DNA from 4 places in the Streptomyces sp. NBC_00989 genome. Region 1 is predicted to be linked to each of the others. Evidence: riboswitches for the same ligand, from Rfam matches in the RefSeq annotation. Region 1 holds a riboswitch; each other region holds the start of a gene.
What was found. A riboswitch is a leader RNA that binds a small molecule or an ion and turns the genes downstream of it on or off. The one in region 1 is predicted to bind cyclic di-AMP.
Positions count from the first base shown of each region.

Region 2: another riboswitch for cyclic di-AMP. It lies ahead of OG714_RS27150 (M23 family metallopeptidase); the one in region 1 lies ahead of OG714_RS03715 (NlpC/P60 family protein).
Region 3: another riboswitch for cyclic di-AMP. It lies ahead of OG714_RS09375 (peptidoglycan DD-metalloendopeptidase family protein); the one in region 1 lies ahead of OG714_RS03715 (NlpC/P60 family protein).
Region 4: another riboswitch for cyclic di-AMP. It lies ahead of OG714_RS14755 (M23 family metallopeptidase); the one in region 1 lies ahead of OG714_RS03715 (NlpC/P60 family protein).

Region 1 is NZ_CP108728.1:821,507-826,678, forward strand. It holds gene OG714_RS03705 (glyceraldehyde-3-phosphate dehydrogenase) at 1-1,273, shown strand, start outside; gene OG714_RS03710 (DUF1996 domain-containing protein) at 1,375-3,450, opposite strand; cyclic di-AMP (ydaO/yuaA leader) riboswitch at 3,786-3,959, shown strand; gene OG714_RS03715 (NlpC/P60 family protein) at 3,968-5,172, shown strand, end outside.
Region 2 is NZ_CP108728.1:6,130,289-6,135,460, reverse strand. It holds gene OG714_RS27150 (M23 family metallopeptidase) at 1-914, opposite strand, end outside; cyclic di-AMP (ydaO/yuaA leader) riboswitch at 926-1,083, opposite strand; gene OG714_RS27145 (PP2C family protein-serine/threonine phosphatase) at 1,317-2,495, opposite strand; tRNA gene OG714_RS27140 (tRNA-Met) at 2,617-2,690, opposite strand; gene OG714_RS27135 (alginate lyase family protein) at 2,743-3,948, opposite strand; gene OG714_RS27130 (dihydrofolate reductase family protein) at 4,134-5,172, opposite strand, start outside.
Region 3 is NZ_CP108728.1:2,153,587-2,158,758, reverse strand. It holds gene OG714_RS09380 (alpha-galactosidase) at 1-1,830, shown strand, start outside; cyclic di-AMP (ydaO/yuaA leader) riboswitch at 2,134-2,296, shown strand; gene OG714_RS09375 (peptidoglycan DD-metalloendopeptidase family protein) at 2,301-3,248, shown strand; gene OG714_RS09370 (SGNH/GDSL hydrolase family protein) at 3,490-4,275, shown strand; gene OG714_RS09365 (hypothetical protein) at 4,477-4,638, shown strand; gene OG714_RS09360 (TetR/AcrR family transcriptional regulator) at 4,658-5,172, opposite strand, start outside.
Region 4 is NZ_CP108728.1:3,440,429-3,445,600, reverse strand. It holds gene OG714_RS14760 (M16 family metallopeptidase) at 1-1,104, shown strand, start outside; cyclic di-AMP (ydaO/yuaA leader) riboswitch at 1,320-1,479, shown strand; gene OG714_RS14755 (M23 family metallopeptidase) at 1,493-2,248, shown strand; gene OG714_RS14750 (GntR family transcriptional regulator) at 2,437-3,141, shown strand; gene OG714_RS14745 (HPr family phosphocarrier protein) at 3,304-3,585, opposite strand; gene OG714_RS14740 (GNAT family N-acetyltransferase) at 3,774-5,172, shown strand, end outside.

The DNA of each region.
Region 1 (5,172 bases):
CCGCCAGATCGCCGGCGAGGAACTCTCGGTCGTCGAGACCCTCCCCTACCTGCGGACCCTCACCACGCTCGACCTGGGCCCCTCGCAGATTGACATCGGCATGCTCGCCGCGACCCACCGGAGCGACGAACGCGGCCTGTCCGTCGAGGAGTTCACCGCCGAGGCCGTCGCCGGTGCCACCGGCGCCAACAAGATCGAGTGCCGCGAGGGCCGCGACGTCGTCCTCTACGGTTTCGGCCGCATCGGCCGCCTGGTCGCCCGCCTGCTCATCGAGAAGGCCGGCTCGGGCAACGGTCTGCGGCTGCGCGCCATCGTCGTACGACAGGGTGGCGAACAGGACATCGTGAAGCGCGCCTCGCTGCTGCGCCGCGACTCGATCCACGGCCAGTTCCAGGGCACGATCACCGTCGACGAGGCGAGCAACACGATCGTCGCCAACGGCAACGAGATCAAGGTGATCTACGCGGGCGACCCGTCGGAGGTCGACTACACGGCGTACGGGATCAAGGACGCCATCCTGATCGACAACACGGGCAAGTGGCGTGACCGGGAAGGGCTTTCGCAGCATCTGCGGCCCGGCATCGACAAGGTCGTACTGACCGCGCCCGGCAAGGGCGACGTCCCCAACATCGTGCACGGCGTCAACCACGACACGATCAAGCCGGACGAGCAGATCCTGTCCTGCGCGTCCTGTACCACCAACGCGATCGTGCCACCGCTGAAGGCGATGGCCGACGAGTACGGTGTGCTGCGCGGCCATGTGGAGACCGTCCACTCGTTCACCAACGACCAGAACCTGCTGGACAATTACCACAAGGCCGACCGGCGCGGCCGTTCGGCGCCGCTGAACATGGTGATCACCGAGACCGGTGCCGCCTCCGCAGTCGCCAAGGCGCTGCCCGACCTCAAGGCCCCGATCACCGGCAGCTCGATCCGGGTCCCGGTGCCGGACGTCTCGATCGCGATCCTCAGCCTGCGGCTCGGCCGCGAGACCACCCGCGCCGAGGTCCTCGACTATCTCCGCGATGTCTCACTGACCTCGCCGCTCAAACGGCAGATCGACTTCACCACCGCCCCGGACGCGGTGTCGAGCGACTTCATGGGCTCGCGCCACGCCTCGATCATCGACGCGGGCGCCACCAAGGTCGACGGCGACAACGCGATCCTCTACCTCTGGTACGACAACGAGTTCGGCTACTCCTGCCAGGTCGTCCGCGTCGTCCAGCACGTCTCCGGGGTCGAGTACCCGACGTATCCCGCACCCGCCGTCTGAGGCCTTCTGCCCCGGCGCGCCGAACGTGTGACGGCCCGGCCACCCCCAAGTCGGGGCGGCCGGGCCGTCGTTGTCACAGACTCGCGCGGACGTGCGTTGCGTCAGCGTGTACTGCGCTTACCTCGGTAGAGCACCACGAATCCGGCGACGAGGAGCAACGCGCCGGCCACCGCGGGCCACAGATTCGCGCCGGTCTCCGCCAGCCCGCCCTCTGCCTGCGGTTGGTTCGGGCCTACGGCGGCGTAGCTCTCCCCGCCCGAGGACGAGTCGGGCGGTGTCGCCACGGGGCTGCCGACCTGGCCGCCGGAGCCGTTGTCCGAACTCCCCTGCGTCTCGGTCGGCTTGGACCCCTCGGTCTTCGTGTCGGCCTTGGGGACCGAGACGGCGGTCGTCAGGTCACCGGGGTCGGTGGTCTGGGTGTCGGTGGGCTCGGAGGCATTGGTCCCGGTGTCCGGGGCGCTCGTCGCGGGATCAGCGGTGGGCTGGTCACCATTGCCGCCGTTACCGCCGTTGCCGCCGTTCCCCTCGTTGCCACCGTTCCCGGCGGGCTCGTCGGACGCGGTGGCCGTGGGCGCCGCCGTAGCGGTGTCGGTGGCCGACGGGGACTCCTGCGGCTCACCGGAACCCCCACCGTTCCCGGAGCCGCCACCCGAACCCGAACCGGAGCCGTCACCGGAACCGGAGCCGTCGCCCGAGCCCCCGGGGTCGTTGTCCGTCCCGGCGCCGCACCTCTTGTCGTCGTTGATGCAGTTGACCATGTCCTTCATCAGGCCCTCGTCGAAGACGTTGATGAAGTCGCCGTGGTCGGTGACGGGCTTGTGCTGCTGCTCGGGGAAGGAGTCCACCGCGAACAGCGGGGTCGTCTTGCCGCCGTCCTGGAGGCTCGGCGCGTCGACGTCGTAGACGATCCGCTGCACCAGCTGCGGAATGGCCTCGAAGCCCGCGGGGCAGGTGCCGTCGGCGGCCTCGAAGGCCACGTGGGTGCGGTGGTTGGCGCTGTCGATGTTGCGGCCGTCCCAGCAGCTCTGGAACTTGAAGGTGCGCACCACGTCGCTGCCCGAGGGGCACAGCGGGTACTTGTCCTTGAGCTGCCGGTCCTCGAACCCGGTGCAGCTCCAGGAGGCGTTGGCGTTGGCCGGGCCGTTCACGAAGGCCTTGGCGTCGCCGGTGATGATGCGCAGGAGGCGCGGCATCGCGACGACCTTGCTCTTCGGGTTTCCGACGAACGTCAGCGTGGCCGCCTTCGCGGTGACGATCTGACCGGAGTTGCCCTCGGTGCCGCCGCCGGGCTTGTCGGCGTCCTGCTCCTGCTTGCCGTTCTGGAGGCGCAACACGGGCCAGTAGTAAGTGGACTTGTCGCCCGGGTTCTCGCAGCTCGTGTCGGCCTTCGCGAGATCGTCGTCGCTGGCGAAGGCGTTGTTCGACTGGTTGCCGATGTAGTCGTGGAAGTGGTGGGCGCCGTTGGTGACTCCGGGCGCGACGATCACGTTGTCGGAGTTGAACAGGCCGTTCTCGTTCACGCCACACGCGGTGACGAACGTGCCGCGGGAGGCGTCGGCCTGGTCCTGCGGAGTGTTCACGTTGGGCTGTACGGAGGTGATGTCCGCGTAGTCCGAGGCGACGGGCCCGTTGGTGGACTGCTGGTTGCCCTGCTGGTCCTGCCCGTCGCCCTGCTGCTGGTCCTGGCCGCCCTGGTCGTCGCCGCCGCCGTCCTGGCCGCCGCTCTGATCGCCGTTCTGGTCACCGTTCGTGGGGGCGATCAGGGTGCAGCCGGCGAGTGCGTCGAGGCCCTCCGGGCGGTCCCCGACACGCGCGATGGCGTCGTCGATCCGTCCGATGGTCGCGGCGCGCTTCTCCTTCAACGGATTCATGATCGCGTTGTCGGCGAAGGAGGCGTCCTGGCGTATGGACTCCGTCGAGTCCTTCAGTTTCTGGTAGGCCTCGGTTATCTGCTGGTCCAGAAGCGCGAGTTGGGTGTCGACGTCGGTCTTCGCCTCGTCGGGGACCGTCGTCAACTGGGTGCCGATGTCCGGGCAGTCGATCGTGGCGCCGTCCGATGCCGCATCCGGAGAGCCTTGCTGGGCAGAATCACCGCCCCAACCACCTTCGGACGCCGACGCGTAGACGTTCGCCGCCACCAGTCCTCCGCCGCCCAGCATCAGGGCGACTGCTGCCATCGTCGCGCGTCGTGCGCCTGTGGGGCGTCTGCGCGTGTTGCGTGCCAAGGAAGTTGCTCCTACGCGTATCGGTCGGCCCGGATCGTCCCGGCATGGAAATCCCCCGTCCCAATACGGAGCCGGACCCCGGTGTGTTCAACCGTCCCAAAAATTCATAGCGACCTCATATGGATCACCCGGCCCGATGGGCCTCATGAGCCCGGGTCACGTTCAGGAGAGGTAAAGGTCACAAAAACGTATCGGACATATCGCGCTTCAACCTTCACACGAGGCACACACGTTGGCTAAGTTGACGCTCAGACCGTACGACCTACTCCGGCGATCAGCGCCGGGCCGCACGGTTTGCGCCGAGTCCGGTGTGTCGCTCGCGACAGCCGGAGCCGAGGACCCAACCGACTTGGGGTGAATCGGCCCAACTGCCCGTTTGGGCAAGGGTCGTAGGGCAATCCTTCCGTGATCGGCCGCCCGAACCCGACAGCTAACTCGGTAGGCGCGTTACGGAAGGAGCACGTCTGCCATGCCGGCAGAACGAAGTACGCGCACCGGAGGCAGTGGCCCCACCGTGGACGACCGACCCAGCCGTGACGAAGTTCAGCGGCGGATCAACTCCCTTTACGACAGGGCCGAGACGGCCACCGGAAACTACAACGCCACACGCAAGATGTCCGGCGGCCCGCGCAAGCGCGTCGAGCCCCGTCCCAGCGCGTCGCGTCCTTCCGACCCCGCCCAAGACGCAGTCACCCGGCAGTTGTTCGACCGCGCTCGCGCCCAACTGGGCCCGACCGTGCCGGCGAAGCTGCCGCCCGGCAGGACTCCCGCCCGCTCGGCGGCACCCCGGCCCGAGCGGTCCGAGCGACGCCCCGAGCCCGAGGGCGGCGGCCGCGCACTCGAGGCGCAGCCCAGCCGAGCCGTGGCCGAACTGACCGCTGGGACCGGCGCACCAGAGTTCGCCGCCCCGCAACTCACCGCGCCTGTCGCGGAGTTGACGGCCGGACCCATCGCCGCACTGCCGCCCGCCGCACCCCAGTTGCCTCAGATGCAGCAGCTGGCTCAGATGCCCCAGCCGACCGTCATCGACCTGCCGCCCGTGCCCGCCATCGAAGTGCCGCCCACGCCCGCCGTACAGCCGCAGCAGTTCGCCGTCGCGGCCGCCCCGGCGCCGGTCTTCGACCCGCTGACCGCGGACCTGGAGCTGCTCCCGTACATCGCCGGACCGCGCACCGAACCCGCTCAGGCGAGTGCCCCCTGGCCGACGCCGGAGACGGCCTGGTCCGCCCCGGAAGCGGCCTGGTCCACCGGGCAGATGCCCATGGTCACCGAGCAGCAGCCGGCCTGGGCCACCGGTCAGATACCTGTAGTTGCCGAACAGCAGCCCGCCTGGTCCACCGGCCAGATGCCCGTGATGACCGAACAGCAGCCGTCTTGGTCAACCGGACAGATGCCCGTGGTCACCGAACAGCAGGCCTGGTCCACCGGGCAGATACCGATGGTGCCCCAGCAGCCCGCCGGCCAGCCCACCTGGTACACCACACCGGAACCGGACTGGCGCCCGCCGCAGCAGGAGTGGCAGCCGACCGCCCCCGCCGCCGAGGTCTCCTTCGCCGCGGCCCCGGCCGTCGCCCCCGAACTCACGCTGCCCACGGCTCCGACGATGGCCCCGGAAATCATCCTCCCGCCGGCCCCGACCATGAGCCCGGCACCCACCGCGGCCGCACCCGCCGC
Region 2 (5,172 bases), 5.3 Mb from region 1:
ACGTTGCCGGTCGCGCCCACGCGGCCGATGACCTCGCCGGTGGAGACCTTCTGCCCGACGCTGACGTTGATCGAGGACTGGTGGCAGAACCACAGCTCGGTGCCGTCGTCGAGGGTGAGGATCGTGCGGTAGCCGTACGACCCGGCCCAGCCCGCCTCGGTGACCGTGCCGCTGTGGATGGCCTTGATCAGCGTGCCGGTGGGAGCGGCGAAGTCGAGGCCGGTGTGGTACCCGGAGGACCACATCGAGCCGGCCTGGCCGAAGGTGCCGGTGATCGTGTACGAGCCGACCGGCAGCGTGTACTGCTTGGCCAGCTCGGCGAGCTTCGCGGCCTCGGCCTTCTTCTTGGCGGCGGCCTCCGCGGCCTTCTTCGCGTCGGCGGCCTTCTTCGCGGCGTCCTTCTCGGCCTTGGCGGCGGCGTCGTCGACCTGCTTGGCGACGGCGGCCTCGACGGCGGCCTTCGACTTGCCGTCGACCTGCACCTGCTGCGACTCGGCCTGCGCCATGATCCGGTTGCGCAGCAGCTCGCCCGCGTCCGAGGCACCCTTGGCGGTCTCGGTGGTGGTCACGCCGACGCTGCTGAGCGCGGTCGCGGAACCCTTGGGGGTGCTGCTGGAGGAGTCGTCCAGCAGGTGGCCCACGGAGGGCAGGTCGGGCATGGAGATGGAGACCGGCGGCTTGCCGGTGTTGGCGCTGGCCATACCGCCCGCGCTCACGGCGGCTATGACACCGACGCCCAGGACGGTGGAGCTGCGGGCGAATCCTCCGCCACCACGCTGCTTGGCGACACGGTGCTTGCCGCGGTTGGGAAGAACGGTCTCCGCGCTGGGATTCCACTCCTCCCAGGGGCCCTCGTCGGGGCGGTAACCGCCGTAGACGACAGGGGCTTCTGGGGCAGCCTGGTTGGACGCCACGTGGGCGTGCTCCTTTCCTTCCTTCTCGCCTACCGGGTTAGCTGACGGGTTCGGAGCAGGAAGGTCTCCTACGCGCGTAAACCGGCCGTGTCTCCACGGCAGTTGACGAGCGATTCACCCCAAGGTGGTGGTTCCCCGGTTCCCTTTCAGGATTCGGCGCGTGCGCACGGAGCCATCTCTTGTGACGGCTGGGACGACCGCGCTGCGTTATCGAACGTTAATAGACACGGGCGCCCGTTTCCAAGCTGTTCGGCTTGATCATTAACCTTTCCTTGCTGGACGAACGGCCCACCACCGGCGAAAAACGGGCGAGTTGGCCAAGTCTCAGAATTCCCACAGGTATTGACGGGATGTCAGTTGCTATGCGGAGGGCGCTCACCCGGTCACCCCTGGTGACAACGGTCATGGATGGCGTACGGCGATCATCGCCATGTCGTCCGTCATCCAGCCCCCGGAGTACCGGCGCACCTCCTTGGCGAGGATGCCGAGCAGCGCCTCGGGGCTACGGAAGGTCCGGCCGGCCAGCCGCTCCCCGGGGTCGTAGAAGACACCGCGGGCGTCGCGCGCCTCGGACAGCCCGTCGGTGTGCACGAGGAGGGTGGCCCCGCCCGGGAACGCGAACTCCTCGGCGCGGTCGGGCCAGACCCCCAACTCGCCCATTCCCAGGGGCAGTGCGGGCTCCTGGACCTGCAACGTGCGTACGGTGCCGTCCTCGTGCAGGAGCAGCGGCGGCGGGTGGCCCCGGTCGACGATCCGTACGACGCCGTCGCCGTGCGGGAGTTCGGCGAGGACGGCCGTGGTGAACCCCTCGAACGCGTCGAGCCCGTCGCGCCGGGTGCCCTCCCGCGCCAGCGCCCGCTCCAGCCGCTGGGCGACCGCCTCCAGGGTCGCCTCCTGCTCGGCGGCCTCCCGGAACGCCCCGATGACCACGGCGACGGCGGCGACCGCGCCCATGCCCTTGCCGCGCACGTCGCCGACGACCAGCCGTACGCCGTGCGGGGTGTCCTGCACCGCGTACAGGTCACCGCCGATGAACGCGCCCTCCTGCGCCGCCTCGTACCGGGCCGCGATCTCGAACCCGCCGATCCGCTCGGCCGGTTCGGGCAGTACGGCGCGCTGGGCGGCCTCGGCGATCTCGCGCGCGGAGGCGAGCTGTTCGCTGCTGCGGCGGACCAGGGCGTTGATGAGCACGGCGAGGACCGCGACCGTCGCGACGGTGGCCGCCTCGGTGATCGCGTCGGTGTGGAGGACGATGCCGAGCCTGATGTGGATCGCGAGGACGACGACGACGGAGGCCAGGCCGGTGAGCACGGTGCCGCGCCGCGAGTAGAGCGGGGCGGCGACCAGCGGGGCGGCGGTGAAGAACGGGGCCGCGGTGAAGTCCTGCGGGGTGAAGTAGTCGTAGAACCCCCCGACGATCAGCAGCAGCGCCGGCAGCCGGTGGACGAAGGTGCGGGCGTAGGAGATCCGTCGGCCCTCGCCCTCGGGGTGGGGAGCCGGGCCGGCGCCGAGGCCGGGGTCGGGCGTGGGATCGCCGGGGAGGCGCCCGCCGGCTCGCACATACGGACCCTCCTCCTCCACGGATCCAGTTTTTCCTGGTGGGGGGAGGGCGGCGAGCGGTATGGGCCGATCGGGGGGATCGAAGAGGGGGAGAAACACCAAGGGCCGGAACCCATTTCTGGATTCCGGCCCTTGGCCTTAGTAGCGGGGACAGGATTTGAACCTGCGACCTCTGGGTTATGAGCCCAGCGAGCTACCGAGCTGCTCCACCCCGCGCCGTTGTGATTGCAACTATACGCCATCCGCGGGGTCCGATGTCACACAGGTTTCAGTCGGCGGTGTTCCCGGCGTGCGTGAGGGTCTCCCAGGAGACGAAGAGGTCGTCGCTGCCGGCCGGCCGGGTGGACTCGGCGAGCTTGTGCGCGGCGGGCACCTTCACGCCGAGCCGGCCCTCCAGGTGGTTGACGGCGACCTCCAGGTCGGGCCCCATGTTCCGGTCGACCTTGCCGCCGCACAGCCAGGCGGGCGCGGGCTCGCCGAGCTGGTAGCGGGCGTGGAATTCCAGGGCGGCCTTGAGCCGGTCCTTGACCCCGTCGTACAGGTCGACGCCCTGGTGCCAGGCGGTCTCGGCGATGTGGGCGGTCGCCGCCAGCGAGTACCCGACGTGCTTGAAGTTGCGGCAGGTCTCCTGGGCGACGCCGTCCTTGAAGGTCGTCTGCTTGAACCAGTACGTCGTCAGCTTCTGCGGAGTGGTGACCTTCGACCCCACCGGCGTGAGCGGCACCTTGCCGTCCTTCGCCAAGTAGAAGTAGGCGGGCACACGGTCGCGGAAGCGCTTGACGGCCGCGTCGAAGGCCTTGTGGTCGTCGAGGAAGACGGCGATGCCGATCGCCGCGTCCGTCATCGCGAGGTCCCAGTTGCCGTTGTAGTCCGGCAGGTCCTTCGTGACTTCCGGCTCGTAGGCGGTACGCAGCATCGTCCCGAACCGCTTGACCCGGTCCGCCGGCCACCCGGCGCCGGGCGCGTACCGCACGATCTCCGCCGCCCGCACCCAGGTCGAACCGGCCCACGCGGTCTGTAGCCCCGCGTCGTCGGAGGTGTGCTCCTTCATCTTCGCCGACCAGTCGTCCATGATCTCCCGCGCCTTCAGCGCGTGGTGCTGCTTCCCGGTGATGCTGAACAGCAGGGCCTGGGTGTACGCCGCGATCGCGTCCTCGCGCTCCTCGACACAGCCGTGCGCGGCCTTGCCGTTCCAGGGGCAGTCGACGTCGGCGTACGGCTTCGCCGTGTACTTGTACGACCCGTACTTGCTGTCCCGCATCCCGAAGTACGCCTTCAGCCAGGGCTGCTTGCCTGCGGTGACGTTCTTCCGTACGGCGTCCAACTGGCCCTTGCTGACCAGGACTCCGGGGTGGGTGAACGCGGCGTCCGCGGGGAGTGCCCGGGCCATGGTTCGCGTGCCGGTGTCTGCCGTTCCGCACGAGGCGAGTAGTCCTACGGCTACCGACGCGCCCAGCACCGCGACTGCCCTCATGTGTCCTACCTCCGCGTTGTTCTCCACACCGGGTTCTTTGTGAGCGTGACGTGGTGGGGGGTGGGGCGCAGGATCTGTTGGGCCGATTGGTCGTGGTGGGCGAGCGTCCCTGGGGGCTCCGCCCCCAGACCCCCATCGGCCCTGAAGGGGCCTCGTCCTCAAACGCCGGACGGGCTGTCTTCAGCTCAGCTAGTCAGGTGGCGGTTCGGTGCCTTCGCTCGCTCCTCGTACTCCGGGAGTACGACCACCGAAACCCCCCGCGCCGCCAACATGCCACTCCCGTCCGCCCCCTCCACGAACGTGTCCGGCTCGCGCCAGGCGGTCACCACTCGCCGTACGCCCGCGTCGAGGATCAGACGAGCGCAGGGCTTGGGGCGGGAGGCGCGGTGGGTGCAGGGTTCGAGGCTGGTGTAGACGGTGGCCGTGGGGAGGCGCGGGTCCTGCGGGTCGATCTTCGCCAGCGCCGCCTCCTCCGCGTGGACCACCGGGTCACCGGACTCGCGGGAGTGGCCCCGGGACAGCTCCGTGCCGTCCTCCGCCACCACCACCGCGCCGACGCTGAACGCCGTCCGCGAGGGCGGGCAGTTGGCGGCCAGGTCGCAGGCGACGGCGAGCCAGTGGTGGTCGGCGGAGGAGGGGAGGTCGCCGGTGCCGGGGGCGGTGGGTTCGTAGCGCATGAGGACGACGTCCTCGATGGGGCGGGTCTCGACGAGGCGCAGGCGGCCTGGTTGGTATGTCCCCGGGCCGAAGAGGCGGGGGGCCTTTCCGTCGCCCACGAAGAGGGGGGACAGGACCAAGTGGAGTTCGTCGGCCAGGCCCTGCTGGAGGAGTTGGGTGTGGATCGTGCCGCCGCCCTCGACCATCAGGCGGTCCACGCCACGGACCTCGTGCAGGTGATTCAGGAGGCGGCGCCAGTCGAGGTCGGGGCCGAGGGCCACGACGTCCGCCGCCAGGCCCAGCCCGCGTGCTCGCTCCGCGCCCCTGTCCGTCGTACAGACGAGTTTCTCGCCGCCCGTGTGCCAGAAGTTGGCCGTCGGGTCCAGGTCGCCGGAGCCGGTGACCGTGACCTTGAGGGGGTACTCGGGCTTGCCCGCGGCTACCCGACTGGCCCTGCGTTCAGGGGAGTTGACCAGGAGGCGGGGGTTGTCCGCGCGGATCGTGCCGGCGCCGATGAGGATCGCGTCCACGGACGCCCGGACCTCGTCGACGCGGTCGAAGTCGGCC
Region 3 (5,172 bases), 1.3 Mb from region 1:
TCCGTGCGCACGCCCGAGCGCCGCGGCACGGAATGGGCCTTCGAGCGGTACGACACCGAGGGCGACGAACTGCGGCTGCGCTTCCGGGACACCGGCCTCGCGATCACGCTGCACTACCGGATGCGCGGCGACGTCGTAGAGCGCTGGACCAGCCTCGACAACGACGGGGGCGAGGCCCTGGAGCTGCTGCGTGCCGACTCCGCCGTGTGGACGCTGCCCGAGCGCGAGGGGTGGCGGCTGTCGCAGTTGCACGGGCGGTGGGCCGCCGAGTCGCGGCTGGTGCGTTCCGACCTCACCTACGGTGAGAAGGTCATCGGCAGCCGGCGCGGCCACACCGGGCACCAGCACCTGCCCTGGGTCGCCCTCGACACCGACGCGACCGAGGAGCGCGGCGAGGTCTACGGCTGTGCCCTCGGCTGGTCGGGGTCCTGGCGGATCGCCGTGGCCCAACTCCCGGACGCGCGCGTGCAGATCGGCGGCGGCGCCGGGTACGACGACTCCGGGCTGCTGCTCCTCGCGCCGGGGGAGTCCTTCACGACCCCCGTCTTCGCTGGACTGTGGAGCGACGCCGGGTTCGGCGGCGCCAGCCGCACCTGGCACGCGTACCAGCGGACGTACGTCATCCCGGACGCGGACCAGGACCGGCCGGTGCTCTACAACTCCTGGGAGGCCACGCAGTTCGACATCTCCGAGGAGCAGCAGGAGACGCTCGCGCGGCGTGCGGCGGCGGTCGGGGTCGAGCTGTTCGTGGTCGACGACGGCTGGTTCGGGAAGCGCACCAGCGACCGTGCCGGGCTCGGTGACTGGACCCCCAACCCGGACCGCTTCCCCGCCGGCCTCAAGCCGCTCGCCGACCGTGTCCACGCGCTGGGCATGCAGTTCGGCATCTGGGTCGAGCCCGAGATGATCAACCCGGACAGCGACCTGTACCGCGCGCACCCCGACTGGGTGCAGTACCAAGAGGGGCGAAAGCGGACGGAGTTCCGCAATCAGCTCGTTCTGAACCTGGCCCGCGAGGATGTCCAGGAGTACCTCTGGGAGCAGCTCGACGGGCTGCTCTCCAGTGCCCCCATCGACTACGTGAAGTGGGACTTCAACCGCTGCTTCACGGATGCCGGGTGGCCGGGTGACGCCTATCCGCAGCGCCTCTGGGTCGACCATGTGCGCGCCCTGTATGCCCTGTTCGACCGGTTGCGGGCGGCCCACCCGGGCGTGGCCTTCGAGTCCTGCTCGGGCGGCGGCGGCCGGATCGACCTCGGCATCATGAGCCGCACGGACCAGGTGTGGACCTCGGACAACACCGACCCGCTCGACCGGCTCGCCATCCAGCACGGCTTCAGCCAGATCCACCCCGCGCGCGTGATGGCCGCGTGGGTCACCGACAGCCCGAACACCCAGCTCAACAACCGGGTCAGCAGCCTGCGTTTCCGGTTCGTGAGCGCCATGGCCGGAGTCCTCGGGGTGGGCGGCGACCTCTCGGAGTGGACCGAGGAGGAACTCGCCGAGGCCCGCCGATGGGTCGACCTCTACAAGGAGATCCGGCCGCTCGTCCAGCACGGCGACCTCCACCGGCTGCGCCCGCCGCGCGGCGGCCTGAGCGCCGTGCAGTACGTGCGCGGCGACGAGACCGTCGTCCTCGCCCTGCTCCAGGCGCAGCACTACGGTGAGCCGCTGCCTGCGCTCCGGCTGCGCGGACTCGACCCGACAGTGTCGTACGAATGCCTCGAAACGGGCGAAGTCCACCGGGGTGCCGTCCTGTTGCACCACGGGCTGCGGACGGGGCTGCAAGGTGACCTTGATGCGACGGTTCTCCGCCTGCGTCGCATCTGATCCCTCTGTCCTAATTGCAGCCTTCGTGCCAACTCGCTCTGGAATAAAGGAACCTGAGAGTTGCGTACGTGAGCAGCGTCATATTCGTGACCGTGCGTCGTTCGTCATGTGCACGTAATTGACGTGCTCTTACAGGGGAATTGAGGGGTTGAGTCCGGTGGGAATTCACGGAGGGTGACTGTGAATTCCCACAGGGAGTCGCAAGGAACGCAAATCCGTGGAACCTCCTGCTTGTCCCTTTGCGTCTTCCTCGCTTACGTTCGCCACCAATCCGGACGGACGCCCAATCCTGCCGCCGACCGGACTCCGCACACACCCACCCGTATGCGGCAGGAGCGGGGGACCCACAGGTAAGACGCCTGTTCCGGTCTCCGGAACGGGCTTGGGGTTTAGCCGCGACCAGCGCGCGGCCGGGCATCTCCAGCCCGCACCCGACAGCTCACCTCGCAGGCGCCGGAGAGGAATTCGTCATGCCCGCGAAGGGTAAGCACCGCCGCCCGAAGTCCCAGCGTCTCTCTCGCTCGATGGCCGTAGCCGGAACCGGCGGCGCCGCACTCGCCCTTCCGCTCATGGGGGCCACCGGCGCCCATGCCGCGACCACGACTTCCGCTCCGGAAAAGGCGGTTCAGTCCGTTCCGGCGACCGAGAAGACGGTCACGGAGCAGGCCGCCGCGAAGACCGTCTCGAAGGCCTCGGGCGTCAAGACGTATTCGGTGAAGGCCGGCGACTGGCTCGCGAAGATCGCCGAGCAGCAGGACGTCACCGGTGGCTGGAAGAAGATCTACCAGGACAACCGCGAGGTCATCGGCAGTGACCCGTCGCTGATCCACCCGGGCCTGAAGCTCTCCCTCGGCGAGAAGGCCACGACGGGCGGGACGAGCGGGACGGACACGACCAAGTCGTCCAACTCGTCCAAGTCGTCCGGCTCTTCGACTTCCTCGTCCTCTTCGTCTTCCTCCTCGAAGAGCACATCGGCCTCGCAGAGCGACGACAGCACCAGCACCTCCAGCGGCTACACCCTCCCCGTGACCGGTGCCACCATCGGCACCGGCTACCACGTCGCGGGCAGCATGTGGTCCAGCGGCTACCACACCGGCGTCGACTTCGTCGTCCCGACCGGCACCACCATCAAGGCCATAGCGGCGGGCACGGTCGTCTCGGCGGCCTACGACGGCGCGTACGGCAACGAGGTCGTCATCCGGCACGCGGACGGCGAGTACTCGCAGTACGCCCACATGTCGCAGCTGTCCGTCTCGGCCGGCCAGACCGTGACCGAGGGCCAGCAGATAGGCCTCTCCGGCGCGACCGGCAACGTGACCGGCCCGCACCTCCACTTCGAGATCAGGACCACGCCGTACTACGGCTCGGACGTGGACCCGGTCGCCTACCTCCGCTCGCACGGCGTCACCGTCGGCTGACACCAGGCCCCGACGCCTGCCTCGCGCCATCGAAGGCCGGACCCAGATCCTCGGGTCCGGCCTTCGGGCATAGCAGTTGGGGGGTCAACGCCCCTGATCAGAGGCTTATTCCGACTTTGGACAACACTTTACAAGTGGCTTATCTCACCGTCCGTCAACCCCTTATTACGATCGCGTAGGTCACACCCCAGGGTGAATTATGGTTGCCGTGGCTAACGATTCGAAGAGTGACAACAGATCAGTGATCGGGTCGTACGTGGCGCTGGGGGACAGCTTCACCGAGGGCGTCGGCGACCCAGGGCCCGACGGGGCGATGGTCGGCTGGGCCGACCGGTTCGCGGTACTGCTCGCGGACCGGCAACCCGAGGGCGACTTCGAGTACGCCAACCTCGCGGTACGCGGCAAGCTGCTCGACCAGATCGTGGCCGACCAGCTCACCCGGGCCAAGGAGATCGGCCCGGACCTGGTCTCCTTCTGCGCCGGCGGCAACGACATCATCCGTCCCGGCACCGACCCCGACGAGGTCGCCGAGCGCTTCGAACGCGCGGTCGCCGACCTCACCGGAGCCGTCGGCACCGTCATGGTGACGACCGGCTTCGACACCCGTAACGTGCCCGTCCTCAAGCATCTGCGCGGCAAGATCGCCACCTACAACGGACATGTGCGGGCCATCGCCGACCGGTACGGCTGCCCGGTGCTCGACCTCTGGTCCCTGAAGACGGTCCAGGACCGGCGGGCCTGGGACGGCGACCGGCTCCACCTCTCTCCCGAGGGGCACACGCGCGTGGCGCTCCGCGCCGGCCAGATCCTCGGCGTCGAGGTCCCGGCCGACCCGGACCAGCCCTGGCCTCCGCTGCCGCGGCGCGGCCCGCTCGACATCCGGCGCGACGACGTCCACTGGGCGCGCGAGTACCTGGTGCCGTGGATCGGACGCCGGCTCCGGGGCGAGTCCTCCGGGGACCATGTCGAGGCGAAGGGCGCATTGTCTCCGGACGACATCAAGATGCGGATCGAGCGGGTGGCCTGACGGGATGAACGCTTTACCGGACCACAGGGTGACGGGTGCGGCCGCCATGCCGGGGGGTGCTACGTCGTCGTACGTCCCGGCGCGGTCGGCCCGCCCTGCTCCACCGGTGAGGTGACCGCGCGGGAGTGGTGTACGCCGGTGGAAGGACCGGGGTGTTGGCATGCCCCGAACCGCCCCGGCTGCCGGAAGGATCCCGTCCGTATGCCCGTACTCGTCTCCATGCCCACACCCACCCGTGGACCCGCTGGATCCGCACGCGCACGCGTGGCCGTGCCGTTGCCGCGCGCCCAGGACAGTGTGCTCGTCGCGCCGGGCGGGATCCGTGCCACGGTCACGGTCACCGCGGTCCACGAACTGAACTGAGTGTCTACGGAGAGACGGTTCAGGGGGCAATCAACGCGGCCCGGTCGAGGCCCAGTTCGCGGGCGAGCGCCTCGTCGACCCACTCCAGGGCCCGCGCCCGCGACACCGCGCCCGCGTACGCCGTCATCTGTACGGCGAGGCCGTCCAGGAGGGCCGTGAGGCGCAGGGCCGTGGTGGCCGGGTCCGGGCAGTGGAACTCGCCCGCGGTCACTCCCTCGGCGACGACCTCCGCGAGTGCCTGCTTCCACTGCCGGTCGAGATCGCGCGTGACCTCCAGGAGGGCGGGTTCGCGCAGCGCCGCCGCCCAGCCCTCGATCCACAGCCGCCAGCCCTTGGCCTGCCCGGTCGGCGCGTACCAGCGCACCGCCGTCCGCAGCCTACGGAGTGCGGTCGTACGGCGGCCGAGCAGCTTGCGCAGATGCGCGAGGTCGTCCTCGGCGGCGAAGGTGAACGCGGCGGCGACCAGCTTCTCCTTGGTCGAGAAGTGATAGAGCACCAGCGCGTTGCTCACCCCGAGCGCCGAGGCGACGTCGG
Region 4 (5,172 bases), 2.6 Mb from region 1:
GGCGCCACCCTCGACGCGCACGCCGACCACCCCGGGCTGCGCCTGAGCCTGGAGGTCCCGGCCTCGCGCCTGGCCAAGGGCCTCGGTCTGCTGTCGGACGCGCTGAGGGCGCCCGCCTTCGCGGACAGCGAGGTCGAGCGGCTGGTCCGCAACCGCCTCGACGAGATCCCGCACGAGACGGCCAACCCGTCCCGCCGCGCGGCCAAGGAGCTCTCCAAGGAGCTGTTCCCGGCGACCTCGCGCATGTCGCGCCCGCGCCAGGGCACCGAGGAGACGGTCCAGAAGATCGACTCCGGGGCCGTACGCGCCTTCTACGAGCGGCACGTCCGTCCCGCGACGGCCACCGCCGTGGTCGTCGGCGACCTCACCGGCATCGACCTGGACGCGCTCCTCGCCGACACCCTGGGTTCGTGGACGGGCTCCACCGCGCAGTCGCGTCCCGTGCCGCCGGTGACCGCCGACGACACCGGGCGGGTCGTGATCGTGCACCGTCCCGGCGCAGTCCAGACGCAGCTGCTCATCGGCCGCGTCGGCGCCGACCGGCACGACCGCGTGTGGCCCGCCCAGGTGCTCGGCACGTACTGCCTCGGCGGCACCCTCACCTCCCGCCTGGACCGCGTCCTGCGCGAGGAGAAGGGCTACACCTACGGTGTGCGGGCGTTCGGCCAGGTGCTGCGTTCGGCACCCGACGGCACGGGTGCCTCGATGCTCGCCATCAGCGGCTCCGTGGACACCCCGAACACCGGTCCCGCGCTGGACGACCTGTGGACGGTGCTGCGCAAGCTCGCCGAGGGCGGACTCACCGACGCCGAGCGGGACATCGCCGTGCAGAACCTCGTCGGGGTGGCGCCGCTCAAGTACGAGACCGCCGCGGCCGTGGCCAGCACGCTGGCCGACCAGGTCGAGCAGCACCTGCCCGACGACTACCAGGCGACGCTGTACCAGCAGCTCGCCGCGACCGGCACCGTGGAGGCCACCGCGGCGGTCGTGAACGCCTTCCCGGTGGACCGTCTGGTGACGATCCTGGTCGGCGACGCGGAGCAGATCAAGGAGCCCGTCGAGGCTCTCGGTATCGGCGAAGTGACCGTCGTCCCGGCCGAGTAGACGACAAGCAGGGAGCCGATCGGCGGCACGCGCGTGTGGGGGCCCTGGTGACTGAAGAGTCATCAGGGCCCCCCTAATGTCCGAATTGGGGGAGAGGTTGCCTGTCTGCCCTGTGGCATGTGCAACAAAACCCGTGATCCGTTTGGGGATTGAAAGTGGCCCCCCTTAGCGTCGGTCCGGCTGTCCGTCAGGCACCGCGCCGCACTCGTGGCACCGGACAGTCATCGCCGAGTCCCCGTACGGCGCGAGCCAGGGGAGCCGGGGACCCATGTCCCTGGGGTGAATCGGACGCCCGCGCGCACAGCGAGGGGGTCCGTAGGAGACCTTCCTGCTCCGAACCCGTCAGCTAACCCGGTAGGCGAGAAGGAAGGAAAGGACCAGCCACTCCATGGCGTTCACCCGCGCCACCGGGAAGCACCGTCGCCCGAGCCGGACCCACCGCACCACCGTTCGTGTCGCGAGTGTCGCGGCCCTCACCACCACCGGCGTCGTCGGCACCCTCGCGAGCGCCCCGGCGTTCGCCGCGGAGCCCGCCCCCGAACAGACCGGTCTCACCCCCGTCGTCGCCATGGGCGACTCCGTGGCCGAGAAGATCGACGCCCAGGCCGTCGCCCAGCAGCAGGCCGCCGCTGAAACGCTGGCCAAGGAGACCGCCCGGGCCAAGGCCGCCGCGCAGGCCAAGGCGGAGCGCGAGGCCGAGGTACGCGCCGCCCGCGCCGCCGAGCGCAAGAGGCTCAACACCTTCGTCGCACCGGTCACCGGCTCGTACGTCTCCACCGGCTACAAGACCGGCGGTTCCCTCTGGTCCTCCGGTGCCCACACCGGCATCGACTTCCACGCCTCGACCGGCACCTCCGTGCACGCGGTCGGCTCCGGCACCGTCGTCGAGGCCGGCTGGGGAGGCTCGTACGGCAATCAGGTCGTGATCAAGATGGCCGACGGCATGTACACCATGTACGGCCACCTGTCGTCCATCGGTGTCTCCGTCGGCCAGACGGTCACCCCGGGCGAGCAGATCGGCCTCTCCGGGGCGACCGGCAACGTCACCGGACCGCACCTCCACTTCGAGGCCCGCACGACCGCCGAGTACGGCTCCGACGTAGACCCCGTCGCCTACCTCCGCAAGCACGGCGTGAACGTCTGACGACACAGCGCCGCACTTCCCGAAGCCCTGGCCCGCCCGGCCGGGGCTTTCGGCGTTTCCGGAGCCCTCCTGTCCAAAAAATATCCATGGATTCCGGCCCGCCATCGGAAATTCCCGCTCATTGCAATAGAGTCACGGAACACACGTCAATCGTCGACGTTTCACGGGGATTAAGGCGGAGGTCGGACATGCGTATTCCGGCGCACTCGGTATGCACGGCGATCCGGGACGACATCGTCGCCGGTGTCTACGAGCGCGGCAGCCGGCTCACGGAGGAACTCCTCGCGCGCCGGTACGGGGTCTCGCGCGTCCCCGTCCGGGAGGCCCTGCGCACGCTGGAGGCCGAGGGGTTCGTGGTGACCCGGCGGCACGCGGGCGCGTGCGTCGCGGAACCGACCGAGCAGGAGGCGGCCGACCTGCTGGAGATGCGGATGCTGCTGGAGCCGCTCGGCGCCTCGCGGGCCGCCCAGCGGCGCACCGAGGCCCACCTCAAGGTGCTGCGCGGCCTCGTCAGGCTGGGCCAGGAGCGCGCCAGGAGGGGCAACAGCGAGGATCTGCGCTCCCTGGGCAGCTGGTTCCACGAGACGCTGGCACAGGCCTCCGGGAGCCCAGCGCTGACCTCGATGCTGACCCAGCTGCGGCACAAGATCGCCTGGATGTACGCGGTGGACGCCCCGGCCAACCCCGTGGAGTCCTGGGCCGAGCACGGGGCCATCGTGGACGCCGTGGCGCGCGGTGACGGCGAGCGTGCGCGAGCGATCACCGCCCTGCACACCGAGCGCGCGGGCACCGCGCACCGGCTGCGCTTTCCCGGCGGGGCGAACGGCACGAACGGCGCGGACCGTGTGAGGACTTCGCAACCTCCCGTAAACATGTCGGGCCTGCGGCATTAACACGGGCGCCGTATACAAAGAGAAGTAATTCGCGGGGGATTATTCATGCTGCCCGTGAGTGGAAATTGCGAAGGGCTCGCCCGGTAATTCGGACGAGCCCTTCGAGGTTGTGGTGCATCGTTTTTGGACGAAAAGCACCGCAACCATCAATTGCGGGGTGCCTCAGACGGTCTCGGGGAGTTCTTCGAGACCCTCCGCGACCAGCTTCGCCAGTCGGTCGAGGGCCGCGTCCGCGCCCTCGGCGTCGGACGCGAGGACGATCTCCTCGCCGCCCTGGGCGCCCAGGCCCAGGACCGCGAGCATGGAGGCCGCGTTGACGGGGTTGCCGTCGGCCTTGGCGATCGTCACGGGGATACCCGCGGCCGTGGTGGCCCGGACGAAGATGGAGGCGGGGCGGGCGTGAAGGCCCTCCGCCCAGCCGACGTTGACGCGGCGCTCAGCCATGTGATGCTGCCCTTCAGAGTCTCAGGGTTGTCTAGACCAGTTTCCCACACGTGAAGCGACCCCGGACCGGTCCGGTGAACCGTCCGGAGCGAGTCGTCGGACCGCGGCCTCGGCCCGACCTCTCCTTGCTGCTTTCTCCCACAGACTGCCTCGCGCCGTTGTCGGACGCGAGCCGTACGCTGGGGCCCATGCAGACCTCGTCGGACCGGCACGAGTACCCCGCCCACTGGGAAGCCGACGTGGTGCTGCGCGACGGGGGTACCGCGCGCGTCAGGCCCATCACCGTCGACGACGCCGAGCGCCTGGTCAGCTTCTACGAGCAGGTCTCCGACGAGTCGAAGTACTACCGCTTCTTCGCGCCGTATCCTCGCCTGTCCGCCAAGGATGTCCACCGCTTCACGCACCACGACTTTGTGGACCGGGTGGGACTCGCGGCCACCGTAGGCGGCGAGTTCATCGCCACCGTACGCTATGACCGCATTAGTGCCGACGGGCGTGCCGCCTCCGCCCCGGCCGACGAGGCCGAGGTCGCCTTCCTGGTGCAGGACGCGCACCAGGGGAGGGGCGTCGCCTCCGCCCTCCTGGAGCACATCGCCGCCGTCGCCCGCGAGCGCGGCATCCGCCGCTTCGCCGCCGAGGTGCTGCCCGCCAACAACAAGATGATCAAGGTGTTCACAGACGCCGGCTACACCCAGAAGCGCAGCTTCGAGGACGGCGTCGTACGCCTGGAGTTTGACCTCGAACCCACCGACCGGTCCCTCGCCGTGCAGCGCGCGCGGGAGCAGCGGGCCGAAGCGCGGTCCGTACGACGGCTGTTGGTGCCCGGCTCGGTCGCCGTCGTCGGTGTCGGCCGCACGCCCGGAGGGGTGGGCCGCAGCGTTCTCGACAACATCAGGGACGCCGGGTTCACCGGCGGCCTGTACGCCGTGAACAAGGCATTCCCCGAGGAGCAGAAGGACCTCGACGGGGTGCCGGCGTACCGCTCGGTGCGCGACATTGAAGGCCCCGTGGACCTCGCGGTCGTCGCCGTCCCCGTCGAGCACGTCCCCGAAGTCGTCACCGAGTGCGGCGAACACGGGGTGCAGGGGCTCGTCGTCGTCACCGCCGGGTACGCCGAGAGCGGCCCCGAGGGACGCGAGCGCCAGCGCGAACTCGTGCGCCACGCGCGCACGTACGGCATGCGCATCATCGGGCCGAACGCCTTCGGGATCATCAACACCGCCGCCGACGTACGGCTCAACGCGTCCCTCGCGCCCGAGATGCCGCGCCCCGGACGCATCGGACTGTTCGCGCAGTCCGGCGCCATCGGCATCGCCCTGCTCTCCCGGCTGCACCGGCGCGGCGGCGGGGTCACCGGAGTCACCGGCGTCTCCACGTTCGTGTCGTCCGGCAACCGCGCGGACGTGTCCGGAAACGACGTCCTTCAGTACTGGTACGACGATCCCGACACCGACGTGGCCCTCATGTACCTGGAGTCCATCGGCAACCCCCGCAAGTTCACCCGCCTCGCCCGGCGCACCGCGGCGGCGAAACCCCTGGTCGTGGTCCAGGGCGCCGGATCCGCCCCCCAGGGACACGCGGTACGGG